One region of the Lentzea sp. genome, then DNA from elsewhere that is predicted to be linked to it. Evidence: riboswitches for the same ligand, from Rfam matches in the RefSeq annotation. Region 1 holds a riboswitch; each other region holds the start of a gene.
The links. Region 1 has a riboswitch for cobalamin ahead of metE (5-methyltetrahydropteroyltriglutamate--homocysteine S-methyltransferase). Riboswitches for the same ligand answer to the same signal wherever they lie in the genome.
Positions count from the first base shown of each region.

Region 2: linked by a shared signal. The riboswitch ahead of VF330_RS10800 (ribonucleoside-diphosphate reductase subunit alpha) and the one ahead of metE (5-methyltetrahydropteroyltriglutamate--homocysteine S-methyltransferase) in region 1 are both predicted to bind cobalamin.
Region 3: linked by a shared signal. The riboswitch ahead of VF330_RS13560 (putative cobaltochelatase) and the one ahead of metE (5-methyltetrahydropteroyltriglutamate--homocysteine S-methyltransferase) in region 1 are both predicted to bind cobalamin.
Region 4: linked by a shared signal. The riboswitch ahead of VF330_RS20130 (CbtB domain-containing protein) and the one ahead of metE (5-methyltetrahydropteroyltriglutamate--homocysteine S-methyltransferase) in region 1 are both predicted to bind cobalamin.

Region 1 covers NZ_DASVFL010000209.1:15,741-19,460, reverse strand. Annotated here, with positions in the region: gene metE (5-methyltetrahydropteroyltriglutamate--homocysteine S-methyltransferase) at 1-2,095, opposite strand, end outside; cobalamin riboswitch at 2,213-2,450, opposite strand; gene VF330_RS23145 (response regulator transcription factor) at 2,639-3,322, shown strand; gene VF330_RS23140 (HAMP domain-containing sensor histidine kinase) at 3,319-3,720, shown strand, end outside.
Region 2 covers NZ_DASVFL010000083.1:13,030-16,749, forward strand. Annotated here, with positions in the region: gene VF330_RS10785 (SDR family oxidoreductase) at 1-28, opposite strand, end outside; gene VF330_RS10790 (LysR family transcriptional regulator ArgP) at 47-904, opposite strand; gene VF330_RS10795 (LysE/ArgO family amino acid transporter) at 1,004-1,552, shown strand; cobalamin riboswitch at 1,596-1,804, shown strand; gene VF330_RS10800 (ribonucleoside-diphosphate reductase subunit alpha) at 1,913-3,720, shown strand, end outside.
Region 3 covers NZ_DASVFL010000107.1:11,770-15,489, reverse strand. Annotated here, with positions in the region: gene VF330_RS13560 (putative cobaltochelatase) at 1-1,836, opposite strand, end outside; cobalamin riboswitch at 1,877-2,007, opposite strand; gene VF330_RS13555 (threonine aldolase family protein) at 2,039-3,001, opposite strand; gene VF330_RS13550 (hypothetical protein) at 3,021-3,720, opposite strand, start outside.
Region 4 covers NZ_DASVFL010000179.1:9,408-13,127, reverse strand. Annotated here, with positions in the region: gene VF330_RS20150 (PAC2 family protein) at 1-260, opposite strand, end outside; gene VF330_RS20145 (hypothetical protein) at 309-560, shown strand; gene VF330_RS20140 (HAD family phosphatase) at 553-1,209, shown strand; gene VF330_RS20135 (CbtA family protein) at 1,206-1,967, opposite strand; gene VF330_RS20130 (CbtB domain-containing protein) at 1,984-2,172, opposite strand; cobalamin riboswitch at 2,206-2,380, opposite strand; gene VF330_RS20125 ((2Fe-2S)-binding protein) at 2,429-3,079, opposite strand; gene VF330_RS20120 (phosphoribosyl-ATP diphosphatase) at 3,188-3,451, shown strand; gene hisG (ATP phosphoribosyltransferase) at 3,465-3,720, shown strand, end outside.

The sequences.
Region 1 (3,720 bases):
ACCCGGCTTGGGCGAGGCCGTCGACGATGGCCATGTTCGACCGCGCCGCTTCCAGGCTGATCACGTCGGCGTCCATGTCCACAATGGCCTGCAAGACGTCCCCGAACTCGGCGTAGCACATGTGCGTGTGGATCTGCGTGTCGTCGCGGACGCCCGCCGTCGAGAGCTGGAACGACGTGACCGCCCAGTCCAGGTACACGGCTCGGTCGGCGGTGCGCAGCGGCAGGGTCTCCCGCAGCGCCGGCTCGTCGACCTGGATCACGGAGATGCCCGCCGCCTCGAGGTCCGCCACCTCGTCGCGCAACGCGAGCGCGACCTGCCGTGCGGTGTCACCCTCCGGCTGGTCGTCGCGGACGAACGACCACGCCAGCATCGTCACCGGACCGGTCAGCATTCCCTTGACCGGACGCTCGGTCCGGCTCTGCGCGTACGTGGACCACTCCACGGTCATCGGCGCCAGGCGGGCCACGTCGCCGACGATCAGCGGCGGCCGCACGTAGCGCGTGCCGTAGGACTGCACCCAACCGTGTTGCGTGGCAAGGAATCCCGTGAGCTGCTCACCGAAGTACTGCACCATGTCGTTGCGTTCGGGCTCGCCGTGCACCAGCACGTCCAAACCGATCTTCTCCTGTTCGGCGATGACGGAACGGATCTCCGCGCGCATCGCCTCCAGGTAGGCGTCCTGGCCGAGGTCGCCCGCCCGCAGTGCCGCGCGGGCCTTGCGCAGTTCCTGCGTCTGCGGGAACGACCCGATCGTGGTCGTGGGCAGCTCGGGCAGGTTCAACCGCTCCCGCTGGGTCTTGCTCCGCACGCCGTACGTGCTCGCCCGGTGCAGGTCCGACTCGGTGACGGCGGCGACCCGTTCCCGCACTGCGGGCACCTTCACGACCGGGGAGGAGGCACGCGAGGCGAGCCGGGTCTTGTTGACGTGCACCACGGTGGCGATCGCGGACCGTCCCGCGGTCAGCCCGCGGCGCAACGTGACGATCTCGTCGAGCTTCTGCCGGGCGAACGCCAGCCAGCCGGCGATCTCGGAGTCGAGGCCGGCCTCCAGCGTCACGTCGAGCGGCACGTGCAACAGCGAGCAGGACGCGGCGACGTCCACGGTCCCGGCGAGCCCCAGCAGGGTGCCGAGGGTGCTCAGCGCGGCCGCGAGGTCGGCGGCCCAGATGTTGCGGCCGTTGACGACACCGGCGACCAGCCGCTTGTCCGGGATCCCGCCCACGGCCGCGAGCGCGTCGAGGTTCGCGGCGGCGTTGCCGGTGAAGTCGACCGCCAGACCTTCGACCGGCGCGGCGGCCAGCACCGGCAACGCGTCGCCGAGCCGGTCGAAGTACGACGCGACGAAGATCTTCGGCCGCACCTGCTCCGCGGCCAGCACCGCGTAGGTCTCGGCGACCCTGGCCAGCACGTCCGCCGGCTGGTCGGTCACGAGGACGGGCTCGTCGAGCTGGACCCACTCCGCACCGGCCTCGCGCAGCTGACGCAGCAGGTCCACGTACAGCGGCACGATCCGATCCAGCAGGTCGAGGGGCTGGAACCCATCCGTGCCCGTCGTGTCCTTGGCCAGCAACAGGAACGTGACCGGGCCGACGAGCACCGGACGGGTGGTGACGCCCTCGGCCTTCGCCTCGGCGAACTCGGTGAGGGGCTTGGTCGCGTCCAGGGTGAAGCGGGTGTCCGGCCCGAGTTCGGGCACGAGGTAGTGGTAGTTCGTGTCGAACCACTTCGTCATCTCCAGCGGCGCGGCGTCGGCCGTGCCGCGCGCCATCGCGAAGTAGCGGTCGAGCTGACCCGCGGGAGTCGTCGTGTCCGGCACAGCGGCGAGGTGGCGCTCGGGAACCGCACCGAGCATCCAGGCCGTGTCCAGCACGTGGTCGTAGAACGAGAAGTAGTTGCTCGGCACCTCGTCGACACCGGCCGCGCGCAGCTCCGCGAGACTCTGCTGCCGCAGCTCGCGAGCCGTGCCGAGCAGGGCATCGGCGTCGCCACGACCGGCCCAGTACGACTCGATCGCCTTCTTCAGCTGTCGTTGCGCACCCTGGCGCGGATAGCCGTACACGGTCGCGCGGCTGGTCGGAACGGTCTGGGTCACGGGGCTCTCCTTCGCGAGTCCACGTGGACCTGCGGAACGAGCGCGTGACAACCCACGACCGATGCCCGGCCGTGAACCGCCAACGACCCACCCGCGAGGTCTCGGCCTGCACCCACGGTCGTGGATGCACAGCGGGCAGGTCTTCGGACTCGTGGGCGGTCCGGCTCACGCCGGGTTCCTACTGGCCATCGCTTCCCAAACCCGGCTCGGGCTCAGTGCTCGCCTCTCGAAGAGGCTGATGGCGGTCGTTCCCACTCACCGCTGCGGGGCAGTCCCGGACTCTCACCGGGTTCCCTCTTGCCTCGGCCACCGCCATCGTGCTCACGGAGGCCGAACCAGCTGCACACCCACTGTAGCGGCACGGGGCCGCCTGATCACCAGGTGTCGTCCCGGCCTGGGAGAGCCGGAACCGACGCCACCCGCCCGTAGCGGTGTGCCGGACGGGCGCGCGGGTGAGGCCGGGTGGTGACGCTCTAACGTTGCCCTCAGGTTCATCCGGGACGATGTGCGGCAAAACCATCGACCGGAGGGGGACGGACCGGCGTGCGGATCATGATCGCGGACGACGAGGCGGCCATCCGCGAGTCCCTGGAACGGGTGTTGCAGGTCGAGGGGTACGACACCAGCACCGTCGCCAACGGGCTCGCCGTGCTCGACGGGATCGGTGACGACGCGCCGGATCTGCTGATCCTCGACGTGATGATGCCCCGCCTCGGCGGGGTGGAGACCTGCCGACGGTTGCGGGCGGCGGGCCGGGACCTGCCGGTGCTGATGCTGACCGCCCGCGACCAGGTGTCCGACCGGGTCGCGGGGCTGGACGCGGGCGCCGACGACTACCTGCCCAAGCCGTTCGCCACCGAGGAGCTGCTGGCCAGGGTCCGGGCCCTGCTGCGCCGCCGGGTGCCGGGTGACGACGAGTCGCCGGTCCTGGCGTTCGCCGACCTGCGGGTCGATCCCGACAGGTTCGAGGCGTGGCGGGGCGAGCGGCCGCTCCACCTGACGCGGACCGAGTTCTTCCTGCTGGAGGTCCTCGTGCGCAACGCGACCAGGGTGCTGACCCGGGGTGAGCTGTTCGAGGCGATCTGGGGCTTCGACATGAGCGTCACCTCCAACAACCTCCAGGTGTACGTGAGCTACCTGCGCCGCAAGATGGAGGCCGGGGGCGAGCCGCGGTTGATCCACACACGGCGCGGCCTCGGGTACACGGTGCGGGAGACCCCTCCGTGAGCAGGCGGTTGCCCCGGTGGTGGCGTCGGCAGTCCCTGCGGACCCGGCTGACGGTGATCGCGGCGACGGCCATCGCGGCCAGCGTGTTCCTGGCCTTCCAGGTGGCCAGCGAGCTGCTGGACGGGGAGCTGCGCACCACCGTGGAGGAGCAGCTGCGCGCCGACTCCCGCTTCCTGGCGGCGAACGCGGAGCGCGCCGGTCTGGCGCGGGTCGAGCTGCCGCCGTATCCCGGATCCGGCCGGCTGGTGCGGGTCGTCCTGCCCGACGGCTCGGTCCGGACGCCGGACGGCCAGCCCGCGCTGCCCCCGGTCAGCGAGCAAGCTGGGCGCGTGGCCCAGGGCGCGTCGGCCGACCTGATGGAGTCGCGCGACAGCGACGACGACGGCTACCTCGTCTAC
Region 2 (3,720 bases), on a different contig from region 1:
CGTCGAGGTTCATCGCTTCACCGGTCATGGCCCGAGACGATAACTCCTATTCGAGCGCTACGGCCGCTTCTTCCTCGACCGCGCGGGCCACTGCGTTGAGCGCCGGCGAGTCGAGCTTCCACTGCTGCCAGTACAGCGGCACGGACACCGTCCGGCCCGGCGCGAGGTCGACCAGGCCGTCCTGCAGCTGCTGCGGTGGCACCATCCCCCAGCCCAGGCCCGCGACGATCGCCCGCACGTACACCTCGGACGACGGCACGTAGTGGCGGTGGTCGGACGCGCCGCGGCCGCGGGTCAGCGTGCGCACGAACCGGTCCTGCAGGTCGTCGTTGCGGTCGAACACGACCACCGGCGCCCGCGGCAGCCACGACTTGAGCGGCCCGTCCTCGTAACGGTCCACAAAGGACCGCGTGGCCATCGCCGCGTACCGGATGTGGCCGAGCCGGCGGACCTCGCAGCCCGCAACGGGTTCCCGCGACGACGTCACCGCCGCCATCACCAGGCCCTGGCGCAGCAACGCCGTCGTGTGGTCCTGGTCCTCGCGGTGGAGGTCGAACGAGATCCTCGGCTCCGGCGGGACCCGTTGCAGCGCGGGCAGGAACCACGTGGCGAGCGAGTCGGCGTTCACCGCGATCGGCACGCGCACGACGGCGTCCTCGCCGAGCGCCGCGTCGAGGTCCTGGTCGAGGGCGAGCAGCTGCCGGCCGTAGCGGACCAGCACCTCGCCGGACGGGGTGAGCCGGACCGGCCGGGCGCGCACGAGCAGCACCCGGCCGGTGCGCTGCTCCAGAGCCTTGATCCGTTGCGAGACAGCGGAAGGCGTGACGTGCAGCGCGGTGGCTGCCGCGTCGAACGTGCCCGCGTCGACGACCGCGAGCAGCGTGCGCACCAGGTCGAGATCCATCACGAGCGCTAATGCTACGTAAGAATCTTTAGCTGGTCTCATCAAGAACGCGTGAATACCGTCGGAGGGGTGACTGACCTGTTCCTCGGCTTCGGCACCATGATGACCCTCATCGTCGCGATCGGCGCGCAGAACGCTTTCGTGCTGCGCCAAGGACTCCGGCGCCAGGCCGTGGCGAAGGTGGTCGCCGTGTGCGCCGTCTCGGACGCGATCCTCGTCGCGGTGGGCGTCGCCGGGTTCGGGGCGATCGTCCGCAGGTGGCCGTCCGTGATCACCGCCGCCGCGGTCGTGGGCGGGATCTTCCTGCTGGGCTACGGTTTCCTCGCCGCGCGGCGGGCGTTGCGGCCGTCCGCGCTGACCGCCTCCGGCGAGGCGTCGGGCCGCCCCGTGCTCACCGCGCTCGCGCTGACGTGGCTCAACCCGCACGTCTACCTCGACACGCTGCTGCTCCTCGGCTCGATCGCGGCCGGCCGGTGGCTCTTCGGGATCGGCGCGGTCACCGCGAGCGTCACCTGGTTCGTCGCGCTCGGGTTCGGCGCGCGCCTGCTCAGCCCGCTGTTCGCGAGGCCCCGCGCGTGGCGGGTGCTGGACGGCGTGATCGCCGCCGTGATGACCGTCCTCGGAGTGGTGCTGATCGCCGGAGCGTGACGCGCGCATGTTGGGTGGTGATCAAGCAGCCACCACCACATGTAGTATCTGCCGCGCTGGTGGTTCACCGGCCCGGAGCACCGGGCGAGTGAGGCAAGAGGGAACCCGGTGGAAGTCCGGGACTGCCCCGCAGCGGTGAGTGGGAACGAAAGCCGTCAACGAAGCACTGGGGTCCGCCCTGGGAAGCGACGGCCGGTAGGAGCGTGCCCGGCGCCCACGAGTCCGAAGACCTGCCACCGGTGTGCGCGCAAGCCTGCGCGCACCACACGGTGCCCCGAGGGAGGGCGGCTGTGTGCACCGGTGGCGCGCGTCCGCTGGTGCGCGCACGCGTTTCCTCGGGCTTGCTCGCGAGGAGAGAGCGTGCCCGACCGCCCACCAGCGCTGGATCGACTGTCCGAGGTCGTCCACGAAGCGTGTGCCGACCTGCCCAACGCCTCGGCGGAGGCAGTCCTGGCCGAGACCAAGCGCAACCTCTACGACGGCATCACCGACGCCGAACTGGCGCTGGCGCCGATCATGGCCGCCCGCACGATGGTCGAACAGGACCCGGACTACTCCTCCGTCAGCGCCCGGCTGCTGCTGGACAAGCTGCGCGCCGAGGCCTGCGGCGTCCCGCTGACGCACGCCGAGATGACCGAACGCTACCCGTCGTACTTCGCCTCGTTCGTCCACCACGGCATCGGCCTGGACCAGCTCGACCCGCGGCTCGCCGGCTTCGACCTGGCCCGCCTGGGCGCCGCCCTGGACGCGTCACGCGACCTGAACTTCCAGTTCCTGGGCATGCAGACCCTGTACGACCGCTACTTCCTGCACCACGACGGCCGCCGCTACGAGCTGCCGCAGGCGTTCTTCATGCGCGTCGCGATGGGCCTCGCGCTGCAGGAGGACGACCGCGACGCCCGCGCGATCGAGTTCTACGAGCTGCTGTCGTCGTTCGACTTCATGTGCTCGACGCCGACGCTGTTCAACTCGGGCACCACACGGCCGCAGCTGTCGTCGTGCTTCCTGACCACCGTGGACGACGACCTCGCGGGCATCTTCCACGGCATCAGCAACAACGCGCTGCTGTCGAAGTTCGCCGGCGGGCTGGGCAACGACTGGACCCCGGTGCGCGGGATCGGCGCGCACATCAAGGGGACCAACGGCAAGTCGCAGGGCGTGGTGCCGTTCCTGAAGATCGCGAACGACACGGCCGTGGCCGTGAACCAGGGAGGGAAACGCAAGGGCGCGGTCTGCGCCTACCTGGAGACCTGGCACATCGACGTCGAGGAGTTCCTCGACCTGCGCAAGAACACCGGCGACGAGCGCCGCCGCACCCACGACATGAACACCGCGAACTGGGTGCCGGACGAGTTCCTGCGCCGGGTCCGCGCCGGCGGGCGGTGGACGCTCTTCTCCCCCGACGAGGTGCCGGACCTGCACGACGCGTTCGGTGACGAGTTCGCCGAGAAGTACCGCGCCTACGAGGAGAGAGCGGACAACGGCGAGATCAAGGTCTTCCGGCGTCTGCCCGCCGTCGACCTGTGGCGGCGCATGCTGACGATGCTGTTCGAGACCGGGCACCCGTGGATCACGTTCAAGGACCCGTGCAACCTGCGGTCGCCGCAGCAGCACAGCGGTGTCGTGCACTCCAGCAACCTGTGCACCGAGATCACGCTCAACACCACGGTCGACGAGGTCGCCGTCTGCAACCTGGGCAGCGTCAACCTCGCCCGGCACGTCACCGCGGACGGCATCGACCACGCGCGGCTCGCGAAGACCGTGCGGACGGCCGTGCGGATGCTCGACAACGTCATCGACGTGAACTACTACACGATCCCGGAGGCCAGGAACTCCAACCTGCGGCACCGGCCCATCGGCCTGGGGCTGATGGGTTTCCAGGACGCGCTGTTCACGCTCGGCACGCCGATGGCGTCGCAGGAGGCCGTGGAGTTCGCCGACCGCAGCATGGAGGAGATCAGCTACCACGCGATCACCGCCAGCGCCGACCTCGCCCGCGAACGCGGCGCGTACGCGTCGTTCGACGGGTCGTTGTGGAGCCGAGGGGTTCTGCCGATCGACTCCGTCGAGATCCTCGCGCGCAACCGCGGCGCCGGCGAGCTCGAAGTGAACCGCGAGTCCACCTTGGACTGGGACGCCGTGCGCGAGAAGGTCGAGCGCGGCATGCG
Region 3 (3,720 bases), on a different contig from region 1:
GCCGAGGCGGACGTGGCCCTGTTCGCAGTCGACGACCACGACGGCGGTCTGGTCGAGCAGGCCGGCGGCCTTGAGCGCGTCCCCGGTCGGGTCGCCGCCGAGGCCGGACGACGTGGCGCGGCCGTCGGTCAGCAGCACCACCAAAGGCCGTTTGCGCGGGTCGCGGAGCCGTTCGACCTCCAGCACCCGGTGGGCCTTGAGCAGGCCGTCCGCGAGCGGGGTCCGGCCGCCCGTGCGCATCTTCTTCAAGCGCGTGGCCGCGGCGTCGACGGAGGTGGTCGGGGGCAGCGAGACCTCGGCCTGGCTGCCGCGGAACGTGACCACGCCGACCTTGTCGCGGCGCTGGTAGGCGTCGCGCAGCAACGAGATCACCGCGCCGCTGACCGCCGACATCCGCTTCTGCGCCGCCATCGAGCCGGAGGCGTCGACGACGAACAGGACGAGGTTCGACTCCTTGCCCTCGCGGACCGCCTTGCGCAGGTCGGCCGCGGTGAGCAGCAGTCCGGGACCGCTGCGGCCGCGCGCGGCCTGGTGCGGTGCGGCGTTCGCGAGGGTGTCGACCAGGTGCAGACCACTGCCGTCCACTGTGGACGAACGGACGACCCGGCCGGTGCGGGCGCGGGCCCGGGAACGCTTGCCGGGCGCGCCTTCGCCGACGCCGGGCACCTCCAGCACCCGCGCCTTGAACGCGGGCGCGGGTTCCGGCGCCGGGCGGTCCTGGGGCGCGTCGCCGTTGCGCGGCGGGCTGTCCCGCGGACCGTCCTGCGGTTCGGGCAGCTCACCGCCGCCGGGTCCGTCGTCGTCGGGACCCTCGTCGTCAGGGCCCTGGTCCGGTTCCTCGGCGTGCTCGGCCGCCTCGCGCATGGCGTCCTCGAGCTGCTGTTCCTCGATGCCGGGCTCGTCGAACGGGTCGCGGCGGCGCCGGTGCGGCAGGGCGAGCCGGACCGCGGCCTCGACGTCCAGTTCCTCGACGCTCCCGGCTCCCCGCCAGGCGGCGTGGGCCGTGGCGGCACGGGCGACGACGAGGTCCGCGCGCATGCCGTCGACCTCGAAAGCCGCGCAGACGGCGGCGATCCTGCGCAGCTCACCGTCCGGAAGGGACACCCCGGGCAGCTTCGCCTTGGCGTCCGCGATCCGCTGCCGCAGCTCGGCGTCCTCGGCTTCCCACCGCGCGGCGAACGCGACGGGGTCCGCCTCGTAGGCGAGCCGGCGCCGGATGACCTCGGTGCGCACGCCCACGTCCCGCGCGGCCTTGACCTGCACGGTGAGCCCGAACCGGTCGAGCAGCTGCGGCCGCAGCTCGCCCTCCTCCGGGTTCATGGTGCCGACCAGCAGGAACTGCGACGGGTGCGAGACCGAGACGCCCTCGCGCTCGACGTGCGCGCGCCCCATCGCGGCGGCGTCGAGCAGCAGGTCGACCAGGTGGTCGTGCAGCAGGTTGACCTCGTCGACGTAGAGCACGCCCCGGTGCGCCGAGGCCAGCAGCCCGGGCTGGAACGCCCGCACACCCTCGGTCAGCGCCTTCTCCAGGTCGAGCGACCCGACCAGCCGGTCCTCGGTGGCACCGACCGGCAGCTCGACGAGCTTCGCCGGCCTGCGCTCCACGCCGTCGTGCGGCGCGTCGGGGCAGTCGGTCGTGCCGGGCGCGCAGCCGAACCGGCAGTCCTTCGAGACGTCCAGCTCCGGCAGCAACGCGGCGAGGGCACGCACGATCGTCGACTTCGCGGTCCCCTTCTCGCCGCGGACGAGGACACCGCCGATGCCGGGGTGCACGGCGTTCAGCAGCAGGGCCAGCCGGAGGTCGTCGTGTCCGACGACAGCCGAAAAGGGGAACATGCGCGGTGAAGTCCTTCCTCGGGTGTCCACGCCCGTGGTCGGTCGGAGTAAGAGGGGGACGAGTTCCTGACTCCCGGGTCTCCCCGGTCACAGTCGCGGGACGGCGCCGGATTCGCACCGGCTTCCTCGCGCTCCCCTCACAGCCCCGGCATCGTCGCATTCCGCACCCGTGCGACCAACAGCCAGGTGAGCGACATCGCCCTCAGAGCAGGCTCCGGAACTCCGCCCAGGCCCGCGCCACCTCGTCCGCCGTCCACTCCAGCGCGGGCCCGGCGATCGTGACCTCGGTCTTCGCGAGCGTCCCCGACGGCCAGAACGACCCGAGGAACTTCCCGCTCAGCTCGGTCAGCCGCTTCGGGTCACCGGGCAGGTGCAGCGCGAACTGGTGGGTGTGGGGCTCGGGCAGTCCCATCGCGGCCGCCACGACCTTGGCGTGCTCGACGTACGACCCCAGCTTCGGCAGCACGGTGTCGAGACCGTGCAGTGCGGACAGCGCGGCCGGCCACTGCTGGAACAGCATGCCGCCGTACCGGTGCCGCCAGACCCGCGCCTGGTCGACGAAGTCCTGGCTGCCCGCGAGCGCGGCGCCGGAGATGCCCTCGAGGGACTTGTAGAACGACACGTACACCGAGTCGAACAGGCCGGCGATCTCGGGCAACGGCTTGCCGAGGCCGTGCGCGCTCTCCCACAGCCGCGCGCCGTCGAGGTGCACGACCGCGTCGCGTTCGCGGGCGAGGTCGACCAGCGACGTCAGCTCGTCCCAGGTCGGCAGGACGAACCCGGCCTCGCGGTCGGGCACCTCCAGCAGCAGCGTCCCGTACGGCTCCGGGCAGGTGCCGACGTCGGCGTCGCGGACCTTGACCGGGCGCAGGCCGGACAGCACGGTCAGCGCGTCGTCCTCGTGGTGCAGCGGGTGGGCCTGCGGGTGCATCGCCACGATCGGGTTGTGGGTGCGGTCGGCCCAGCACCTCAGGGCGATCTGCTGGGCCATGGTCCCCGTCGGCACGAACAGCGCCGCCTCGGTGCCGAGCAGCTGGGCGACGCGGGTTTCCAGGGCGCCCACCGGGCCGCCGTCCCCGTAGCGGTCTGGGTCGACGTCCGGCACAGGGCCGAGCGTCTCCAGCAGCGTCTTCTTGTGGACTCCGGAGAGCTGGCGATTCAACACACCCGCATCAAACATCAGGTCAACGCCTCACGGCCACCGACTTCGGCGCGCGGAACGACAGCAGGTGCAGCCACTCCGGTTCGGGACCCGCCAGCTCCAGCGCCGGCTCGTGGGAGGCCACCGTCCGCAACGTCACCGCGGCCTCCAGCCGGGCCAGCCCGGCACCGAGGCAGAAGTGGCGCCCGTACCCGAACGCCAGGTGACGCGGGTCGGTCTCCTCACCGGTCAACACCAGCACGAGCTCCGCACCGGCGGGCACGCGCACACCGGACAGGACCACCTCACGCGCGGTCAGCCGGCGCCACGTCACCACGGGCGTCTCGGTCCGCAGCACGTGCTCCACGAAGTCCTCAGCGACACCGGGCGACGGCAGCCGCGCCCACAGCGCGCGGTCCTGCAGAGCGCGGCGCAACGCCGTGGACAGCAGCTGGGTCGTGGTCTCCTGCCCGGCGATCAGCAGGAAGTAGCAGAGACCGGCGGAGTCCTCCGCGGACACACCGGCGTCGGCCAGCGCGCGGAACAGCTCGCCGTCCCGCGCGTGGTAGCGCTTGACCAGCCACTGGTGGAACTCGCCGACGTCGTCGACCAGCTCCAGCTGCCGTTCGCGCGAGAGCGAGCCCCAGAAGAACTCGAGCGACCCGGAGCTCCACCGCTTGAGCGCCGGGATGTCGACGTTCTCCAGGCCGAGGAGCTCCACCAGCACGATCGCGGGCAGGTCC
Region 4 (3,720 bases), on a different contig from region 1:
CGCGTCGTCGGCCAGTCGACCCTGCGGGTGACGCCGTCGACCATGCGGACGGTCGGCCTGGTCACCTGGAAGTCGTAGTAGTCGTCCGGGTCGATCTCGGCGAGCGGGGTGGCGTCCCAGGTGAGTTGGAGGTGCTCGATCGCCGTGCTGGCGGCGTCACCGGCGTCGTTCCACCCTTCGAAAGCGCAGACCATGATCGGGCTCGTGAGCGGCTGGCGCGGGTTCGAGGGGGTCGGGGATTCCTGGGACGGATCGTTCACGGCGCCAGACTACGGCCTCGCGCGAGCAAGTCATCGCAGGCTTGGCCCATGCGTGGTCGCGGAGCGTCGCCGTCGCGGGACGCGCTGGTCAACCGCGTGACGATCACCGGCCACGCCCGCGAGCCGCCCGGCCGGAACGCGTATCGTGGGCACCGGGAAGTCCACGGACCGCGGCCGGCTCGCCGAAGCGCCGGCCTGGCACCGGCACGAGCGGGTCCGCGAGGGCTCCCGCTGCACCCGGAACAGTCCACCGACGCCTTCGTGGCGCACCACCCGGAGGCGAAGTACTTCGATGTCTGACTTGCAGGCCGTGCTGTGGGACATGGACGGCACGCTGCTCGACTCCGAGAAGCTGTGGGACATCCCGCTCTACGAGTACGCGGAGAAGCTCGGCGGCACGCTGTCGCTGGAGACCCGTGAGCGCATGGTCGGCACGAACGTGCCGACGACGATGCGCCTGCTGTTCGCCGACGTCGGCCTCGACCCCTCCGCGGAGGACCTGGTGGACGGCGCCGCGTGGATCTCGCGCCGCACCGAGGAGGTGTTCCGCGCCGGCCTGCCGTGGCGTCCGGGCGCCCAGGAGGCGTTGCGCGCCGTGCGTGCGTCGGGCGTGCCGATGGCGTTGGTGACGTCGACCGAGCGCGCGCTGACCGAGGTGGCGCTGGACACGATCGGCCGCGACCTGTTCGACGTGACGGTGTGCGGCGACGAGGTGGACGGGCTGAACAAGCCGCTGCCCGAGCCGTACCTGAAGGCCGCGCGGTTGCTCGGCGTGGATCCCGTGGAGTGCGTGGCGGTCGAGGACTCGCCGACCGGTGTCGCCGCGGCCGTGGCCGCCGGGTGCACCGTGCTGGTCGTGCCGTGCGACGTCGAGGTGCCAGCGGGGGAGCGGCGGGTGTTCCGCGACTCCCTCACCGGCGTCGACCTCGACGTGCTGAAGGCGCTCTAGACAGTCTGCGAAGCGGTCACGCGCTCGGCCTTGGCCCTGCGCGTGGCCGGGTCCACCAGCAGGCCGAACACCACGCCGATGCCGACGTAGAGCGTGGCCAGCTGGGCGAGCGAGCTGAGGCGGAACTGCCACAGCACCGCCACCGGCATGTCCGCCGGGATCGTGTCCGGCGGCGCGGGGAACGCCACGAGCACCACCGCGACGGCCGCGACCACCGCGAGGAGCACACCGGTGACGCGCACCGGCTGCGACTGCGCGCGCAGCTGCTCGGCGAGCCGGCTCGCTCCCCACACGATCGCCAGGCCGGCGACGACCACGCCCAGGTACAGCGCGGTCCGGTAGTCCACGGTGTCCGGGTCGCCCACGGCGGGCGGGTTGGCCGGGTACTTCAGCCACGGCAGCAGCGCCACCGCGCCGAACACCGCGACGCCGAACGCGAGGCTGCGGCTGAACGGCGTGCGGTCGGTGAACCAGCGCTTCGACAGCGCGTAGGCCGTGGCGAACACCAGGCCCACCGCGATGCCGACGATCACCACGCCGAGCATGCCGCCCGCGACCTGGGCGCCGCGGCTGACCAGCTCTTCCTCACCGTGCGAGTGCGCGTGACCGTCACCTGCGGGTTCCCGCGCCTCCTCGACCGCCAGGGCGGCGCGGATGGGGATCTCGGTGACCAGGAGCTGCACGAGCGCGGAGGCGGCACCGGCGATGCCGCCGGCCGCGATCCCGCGCAGTGCGATCGACTTGTACGTCGTCGTCATCTGCGTGATCGGCGGATCAGTGGCAGGGGACGCCGAGGGCGTGGCGGCCGTCGTGGAAGAACTCGTGCAGCAACTCGGAACCCGCGCCGAGCGCGAGGCCGTTCTCCTGCAGGACCAGGTAGGTGACGATCAGGCCGAGCAGTGAGACGGCGAAGGCCCACTTGGGCACGCGGACGGCGGACAGGCTTGCTGCGGGGCTCGTCATGACGGGCTCCTCCATACCTCGTGGAAGGTCAACTCTCCTTGCGGCGCCGCAGCCGGTCTCCTGACTCCCGGATCACCGCTCACCCCGCGTCTTCCCAGCCCCGGCGGGGACCAGTGACGTGCTCGGCGGGGGTTGCTTCCCGGTCACAGTGGCGAGGACCGCGCCGGATTTCCACCGGCTTCCCGTCACTGCGGCGCGTGCACCGTAAGTTGAGCGGCCCGCCGAGCACAACCGGCCATAAGAGTTGTTGCGTTCCTCACTTCACGAGTGGACAGTCACCACACTTCCCACCTGCGGCGACGCGGTAGTAGAGGCAACAGCTCCTGCGGCGGAACGCGACCTCGCCGGGGATCGAGAAGAATTCTCCCGCCTGTTCGAACGGCGGCGCGGTCATCAGCCGCACACCGCGCAGTTCCGCTTCCTCGGCCGTGAGCATGCCCGCGCGCACGACCATTTTCAGCGCGCCCGCGATGTTCGACATCGCGTTGCCCCACAACAGCCCGCGCGACACCGGGGTGACGTCCTGGATGGCCTCGACCACGGGCGCGAGCGCCTCGGCGGCGGGCGGGCCCAGCCGCGGCAGGTCGACGCGGACGCTCAGGCCGCCGGCCGGGTCGTGGCGCCACCAGAGGTTCTCCGGCCGCACGTCGATCGGCAGGCCGGCGGCCGTGAGCGGGCTGAGCAGCCGCGCGGTGTAGCTGAGGAAGAACAGGCTGGCCGCGACGCGCGGTTCCTCCGCTTCGTACCGGATCGCGATGGCGTCGATCGTGTTCTTGAGGTCCGGGCCCTCGAGCAGCGCGGTTCCCGGCAGCCAGGACTCGTCCGGACGGCCCACGTCGAGCGCGAAGAACGGGTTGATCCCGCGCACCCGGCGCAGCGCGGCGAGGACCTCGGCGAGTTCGGACACGGAAGTTCACGCTACTGGGTGTCCATGCAGGACAAATCACGTCCAGGGCATGGGACGGATCCGACCGCGGTGTGGACGTGGGTCCGCGGGATGGGAGGATGTCGTGTCGTGAAGACCTTCGACTCCCTGTTCGCCGAACTGACCGAACGAGCCGCCACCAAGCCGGCGGGGTCCGGCACCGTCGCAGCGCTCGAGGCCGGCGTCCATGCGCAGGGGAAGAAGGTCCTGGAGGAGGCGGGCGAGGTCTGGATCGCCGCCGAGTACGAGTCCGACGAGAAGCTCGCCGAGGAGATCTCGCAGCTGCTCTACCGCCTCCAGGTGCTCATGCTGGGCCGCGGCCTCACCCTCGAAGACGTTTACAAGTACCTCTGAAAGAGACTTCCACATGCTGCGCGTAGCAGTCCCGAACAAGGGCGCGCTCGCCGAACGCGCCTCCGCCATGCTCACCGAGGCCGGCTACCGGCAGCGGCACGAGCCCCGCGACCTGACCGTGCTCGACCCGAACAACGACGTCGAGTTCTTCTTCCTGCGCCCCAAGGACATCGCGATCTACGTGGCGTCCGGCGACCTCGACCTGGGCATCACCGGCCGCGACCTGGCCGCCGACTCGGGCGCCGACGACAACGGCTCGTCCGTCGAGG